DNA from 2 places in the Clostridium budayi genome. Region 2 is predicted to be linked to the other one. Evidence: a T-box and tRNA genes for the amino acid it is inferred to sense, from the RefSeq annotation. Region 2 holds a T-box; the other holds one or more tRNA genes.
What was found. A T-box is a leader RNA that pairs with one kind of tRNA and senses whether it is charged. The one in region 2 lies ahead of pheS (phenylalanine--tRNA ligase subunit alpha), so its partner is inferred to be a tRNA-Phe.

Region 1 (3,219 bases), 1.0 Mb from region 2:
ATAATATTAGGGGGAGGTATTTATGCATCAGGTATAGCTGGAATATCTTTTCTTAAAAAGCATTATACGAAGTTAAAAGATAAAAAAATAGTAGTTTTTGCAGTTGGAGCATCTCCATATAATGAAGAAGTAATTAAGAGCTTAAAAGAACATAATTTAAGAGATGAGCTTAGAAAAATACCATGTTTCTATTGTAGAGGAGCTTGGAATGAAGAAAAAATGTCTTGGAAAGATAGGACTCTTTGCAATATGCTTAAAAAGGTTGTTTTAAAGAAAGATCCATCTAAGTATGAACCTTGGGAGGAAGCGTTAGTTGAGGCTATTGGTTCAGAGTGTGATTGGACTTCTGAGGAAAATATTAATCCGATTATTGAGTTTATAGAAGCTAATAAGTAGAGGAATAATAATTTTTAAAATAACTTTCTCTATATTGTTTACATATAATGTTTAATTATGTAAAATTTAGTTAAGGGGTATAAGTTAAAATTAATATACTTTTAGAAAGTGTATAAATATAAAATTTAAAGGATGGGGAAGTTATGGGTAAAAATTTATCACAAGAGTATAGGGAGCTTGTAAAAGAAAAGTTATTAAAATTCTCAGAGCAAATGATAAGCGAATTTAAAGAATTAGATACATATGATTTTTGTAAAGAGATTAGAGTACTTGGATTTGAAATACATTATATGTGTGATATAACTATGTATTGTATGCTTGACATTTCTGAGGAGGCAGAATGCAATTGTGATGAGGAACATTTCTGTGACATTAAAAATTTCGCAGAAGGATTAGATGCTGAAATTCAAAGTATAAATGATGAAAAGTATGATTATGAAGTGAATCAATGTGAAATAGTAGCAGAAGAAACTTTAAGATGGATGTCTGAGTGTTTAGAAAAAGCAAATCTTAAAAATATAACATTACCTATGTATGGAAGTGTACATGATAATAATAAACTATATAATTTAAGAGAGAATAGATATTTTACAAATGAAGATTATGATTTATATTCAGAATATGAAGAGTTTGAATAAGTGAGTTCTAAGAGTAATTAGATTAAAAATATACAAGAGATTAATATAAGATCTTGTATATTTTTTTCATCTATATATTAAATCCTATTATATAAATTATAAAAGTTAAAAAATATATGAAAAATACAAAAAAAGTGTTTGACAGTTAAAAAAAGATTTACTATAATAATCTTGTATCTAGTGATTATGGCATAGAGGAAACACGCCTTTCCATTCCGAACAGGAAAGTTAAGCTCTATAGCGCTGATGGTACTTCACGGGTGACTGTGCGGGAGAGTAAGACGTTGCTAGGTTTATACGGCTCGATAGCTCAGTTGGTAGAGCAGCGGATTGAAGATCCGCGTGTCGTAGGTTCGATTCCTACTCGAGCCACCAAGAAAGCACTAACTTTTGTTAGTGCTTTTATTTTTTTTATAAATTAAATGAGGTGTATAGAGATGTTATTAGAGGTATGTGTAGGCAATTATTTAGAAGCAGTAGCTGCATTTAAAAATGGAGGAAATAGAATTGAACTTTGTGATAACCTTCAAGAAGGGGGTACAACTCCAAGTTATGGAACTATAAAAAAAGCTGTAGAAAATATTAGTATTCCTGTAAACGTAATAATAAGACCTAGAGGTGGAGATTTTAATTATTCAGATGAAGAATTTGAAATAATGAAAGAAGATATAGAAATATGTAAAAAGCTTAAAGTAAATGGAATAGTATTTGGTGTATTAAATGAAGATAAAACTGTAGATATATATAGAAATAAAATTCTTAAAGAATGTGCAGGAGATCTTAAAACAACATTCCATATGGCTTTTGATGAAATAGAAGATAAAAAAGCTGCTATAGATATATTAGTAGATCTTGGAATAGACAGAATACTTACTAGAGGCGGAGAAATCGGTGCACCAAACAATGTAGAAATATTAAAAGAGTTAATTGAATATGCAGGTGATAGAATAATAGTTATGCCTGGTGGTGGAATTAATTCTAATAATAGAGAAGAAATAGAAAAATTAACTGGTGCAAAAGAATTGCATGGTACAAAAATTGTATAAATAATAAATAAAAAGATTTGGTTATAATTATAACCAAATCTTTTTATTTATCTAATTGATATTTAAGTTTTGCTTAAGAAAATTTTAAGAAGTATTGTTTATACTTATAAGTAAGAATTTGGTATAAGAAAGTGGTGAGCATGTTGGATAAAATTTTTTTAAGTGATAAAGAATATGAAATAATATCTAAAGGGATAGTTTTTGGAGTACTATTAGGTACATTAATAGGAATGTTATATGGAGAAATAATTTTATTCTTTTCTCTAGGAGGAGTCCTTGGAATAATTTTGACAACAATACATACACTTATTAAAAGAAATAATAAAAAGGTAATTTGAATAAAGCGATTCATATTTTTATATAATGCATAATATTATATTAAGAAAATATTTTTACTGGGGATGTAAAAATGAACTTTATAATAGTTATGACCATAATAATTTTAATCGCAACATTAATTGGGAAGTTATCATTTAGAGAAGAAGATATTAAAAAAGAAATTGAGAGTCCTCTTTATGATATGGAAACCCTATTAATAATTAAGAAATATGGATTAATAACTGATGATCAGTATAAACAAATGTTGAGCAATGTAAATAAAACTATATAGCATGACATTATTAGGTATAGATTTATATATACCTTATTCCTCTAAAAATAAAATGGATGATTAATAAAAGTATTAATCGTCCATTTTATTTTTTTATATATTTTCAATCTGCCAATCTATTGGAGTTTTGTTTATACTTTTTAAAAATTCATTTGTTTTAGAAAAAGGTTTGCTTCCAAAGAATCCTCTTGAAGCTGAAAGAGGACTTGGATGAACAGATTGTATTATATAATGTTTTGGATTTGTAATAAGAGCCTTCTTTTTGATTGCATTATTACCCCAAAGTATAAATACAATAGGATCCTCTCTATCATTTAAAACGGAAATAATCTTGTCTGTAAAAATAGACCAACCAATTCTTTGGTGAGAATTTGCCTTATGAGCTTCAACTGTAAGTGTTGTGTTTAATAAAAGCACACCTTGATCTGCCCATTTTTTTAAGTAGCCATTGTTTGGGATGAAACATCCTAAATCATCATGTAATTCCTTATATATGTTTACAAGAGAAGGTGGTATTTTATTTCCAGGT
Region 2 (3,219 bases):
TTAGTTAAAGAACTTGGCGTAAAATATATAATAGCAAAAGGTAATAGTGATTTACATGCTAAAGTTTTATACAAAATAGGAGCTGATAGAGTAATTCTTCCAGAAAAAGATATGGGAGTTAGAGTAGCTCATAATTTAGTTTCAGAAAGTATACTAGATTTTATAGAACTATCACCTGATTATAGCATTATGGAAATAGAGGCTCCAGAAGAGTGGAGAGGTAAATCTATTAGAGAACTTAAACTAAGAAGTAAGTATGGTATAAATGTTATGGCAATTAAAAAAGCAGATAGCATAAATTTATCACCACTTGCAGATGATACTGTAGATGCTAAAGATATATTAGTTGCAATTGGTTCTGCTGAAGATTTAAGTAAGCTTGAAGGAATGATAGTTAAATTAAGCTAACGGGGTGTAAACTTTGATTTATATAGAAAGTAAAGAAAATGCCTTATATAAGGAAACTAAAAAATTAAAAGATAGAAAAGGCAGAACAAAGCTTAAAAAATATTTAATTGAAGGTTTTAGATTAGTTGAAGAAGCGTTAAAAGCAAATGCTAAAATAGAAACTATATTTTTTGTAGAAAATGTCAATACTAAAACTGAAAGCTTAATAAAAGAATATAATTATAAGGGAAAATTATACGGAATAAATAAAAACTTATTTTTAGATATATGTAATACAGAAAACCCACAAGGTATATTAGCAGTTATAGAGATGGAAAGTGATTCTAATACTTTAGATGGTGAGTTCTATCTTTTATGTGACAAGGTTCAAGATCCAGGCAATCTTGGTACTATAATTAGAACTGCTCATGCTTCAGGGGTAGACGGTATTATATTAACAAAAGGTACTGTAGATATATATAATGATAAAACAATAAGATCTACTATGGGATCAATGTTTTATGTTCCAATAATTATTGATAATGATTTAAGTAAGCTTAAAAAGCTAAAAGAAGATGGTTTTTCTATAATTTCAACTTCACTTGAAGGATCTAAGGATTTCTTTGATGAAGATTTAACTGGAAAGACAGTTATGACTGTAGGTAACGAAGGTAATGGTGTATCAGATGAAGTGTATGAAATATCTGATAAAAAAGTTAAAATACCAATGCCAGGTGGTGCAGAATCACTAAATGTAGGTGTTGCTACATCAATTATTCTCTATGAGAGATTAAGACAAAAAATAAGCCTATTGAAATTTAAATAAAATATATGTATAATGATTAATATAATTTTAAATTAATATACTGTGATTGAGAGAGTAGGTATAATTAGCTTATTAAAGGGAGAAGTAATCATAGACTGAAAGTTACTTTATAAGTGTTATATTGAAGTTCACTCAGGAGTTCTAACTATGAAATTTTAGTAGTAGTTAGCGGGTAAAACCGTTAAATTTACGAGTTGGATTTAATACATTTTATTAAATCAATTAGGGTGGTAACGCGGATTATTCCGTCCCTTGTTTTAAGGGACGGTTTTTTTATGCAAAAAATTAATTTGGAATTGTTAGAGAAAGGAGACAATAAAATGCAAGAAAAACTTAAAAAGATTGAAGAATTAGCAATAAATGAAATAGAAAATGCTAAAACTTCTTCAGAAATTGAAGAAATAAGAGTAAAATACCTTGGTAAAAAGGGAGAACTTACAACAATACTAAGAGGTATGAAAGATGTTTCAAAAGAAGAAAGACCTCTAGTTGGTAAGATGGTTAATGAAGTTAAATCATTAGTTGAAGAACATATAGAAAAAGCATCAAAAGCTATAAAAAATAAAGAAAAGCTAGAAAAGTTAGAAAAAGAGGTAATAGATATATCATTACCAGGAAAGAGAAATAGAGTTGGAAAGAAACATCCACTATATTTAACTTTAGAAAATATGAAAAACATATTTGTTTCTATGGGCTTTACAATTGAAGAAGGACCTGAAATAGAACTTGATAGATATAATTTCGAAGCTTTAAATATACCAAAAGATCACCCAGCTAGAAGTGAACAAGATACTTTCTACATAAATGACAATCTTGTTTTAAGAACACAAACTTCACCAGTTCAAGTTAGAACAATGGAAAATCAAAAACCACCAATAAAGATGATTTCACCAGGAAAAGTTTATAGATCAGATGATGTTGATGCAACTCACTCACCTATATTCTATCAAATGGAAGGATTAGTTATTGATAAGGGGGTTACATTTGCAGATCTTAAAGGAACATTAGAATTATTTGCAAAGAAGATGTTTGGTAATTCAGTTAAAACTAAATTTAGACCACATCACTTCCCATTCACAGAACCTTCAGCAGAAATGGATGCAACTTGCTTCGTTTGTGGAGGTAAAGGATGTAAAGTATGCAAAGGAAGCGGTTGGATAGAAATCCTAGGTTGTGGTATGGTTCACCCACAAGTTCTTAGAAACTGTGGAATAGATCCAGAAGAATATTCAGGATTTGCTTTCGGATTCGGTGTTGATAGAATGGTAATGCTTAAATATGGTATTGATGATATAAGATTATTATATGAAAGTGACATGAGATTCTTAGATCAATTCTAAAATTCGATGATTTAATTTAGGAGGTAAGAAAATGAAAGTACCATATAGTTGGTTAAAAGATTATGTTGATATAAATGTTGGTGCACAAGAACTTGGAGATTTATTAACTCTTACAGGTTCAGCATTAGAAGGTGTAATAGTTCAAGGAGATAATATAAATAGAGTTGTAGTTTGTAAATTCTTATCAATAGAAAAACATCCAGATGCAGAAAAATTAAGCGTTTGTATGGTTGATATTGGAGAAGATGAACCACTTCAAATAGTTACTGCTGCAACAAATATGAAAGTTAATGATAAAGTGCCAGTAGCACTGCATAAATCAACTTTAGCAGATGGAACTGAAATTAAAAAAGGAAAGCTTAGAGGAGTAGTATCAAATGGTATGTTCTGTTCTGAAGCTGAACTTGGATTAAAGGGCGAAGATGAAGTAGATGGTTTAATGATACTTCCAGAAGATGCTCCAATTGGAGTAGAAATAAAAGAATACTTAGGCCTTAAGAAAGAAACTTTAGATTTTGATATAACATCAAACAGACCAGATTGCTTAAGTATGATTGGGATGGCAAGAGAAACAGCAGGTACATTAAAAACTACTTATAGAATGCCAAACATGGAGTATAAAGTTACTTCAGATAAAAACATAAATGATGAATTAACAGTAGAAGT

Region 1: it encodes a tRNA-Phe, which carries the amino acid that the T-box ahead of pheS (phenylalanine--tRNA ligase subunit alpha) is inferred to sense. The anticodon was not compared.

The regions. Positions count from the first base shown of each region.
Region 1 is NZ_AP042456.1:390,384-393,602, forward strand. It holds gene ACZ5TJ_RS01825 (flavodoxin domain-containing protein) at 1-396, shown strand, start outside; gene ACZ5TJ_RS01830 (hypothetical protein) at 540-1,034, shown strand; rRNA gene rrf (5S ribosomal RNA) at 1,211-1,327, shown strand; tRNA gene ACZ5TJ_RS01840 (tRNA-Phe) at 1,334-1,409, shown strand; gene ACZ5TJ_RS01845 (copper homeostasis protein CutC) at 1,466-2,080, shown strand; gene ACZ5TJ_RS01850 (hypothetical protein) at 2,221-2,418, shown strand; gene ACZ5TJ_RS01855 (hypothetical protein) at 2,490-2,690, shown strand; gene ACZ5TJ_RS01860 (uracil-DNA glycosylase) at 2,784-3,219, opposite strand, start outside.
Region 2 is NZ_AP042456.1:1,428,067-1,431,285, forward strand. It holds gene ACZ5TJ_RS06695 (potassium channel family protein) at 1-408, shown strand, start outside; gene ACZ5TJ_RS06700 (TrmH family RNA methyltransferase) at 422-1,213, shown strand; T-box leader at 1,247-1,469, shown strand; gene pheS (phenylalanine--tRNA ligase subunit alpha) at 1,534-2,553, shown strand; gene pheT (phenylalanine--tRNA ligase subunit beta) at 2,585-3,219, shown strand, end outside.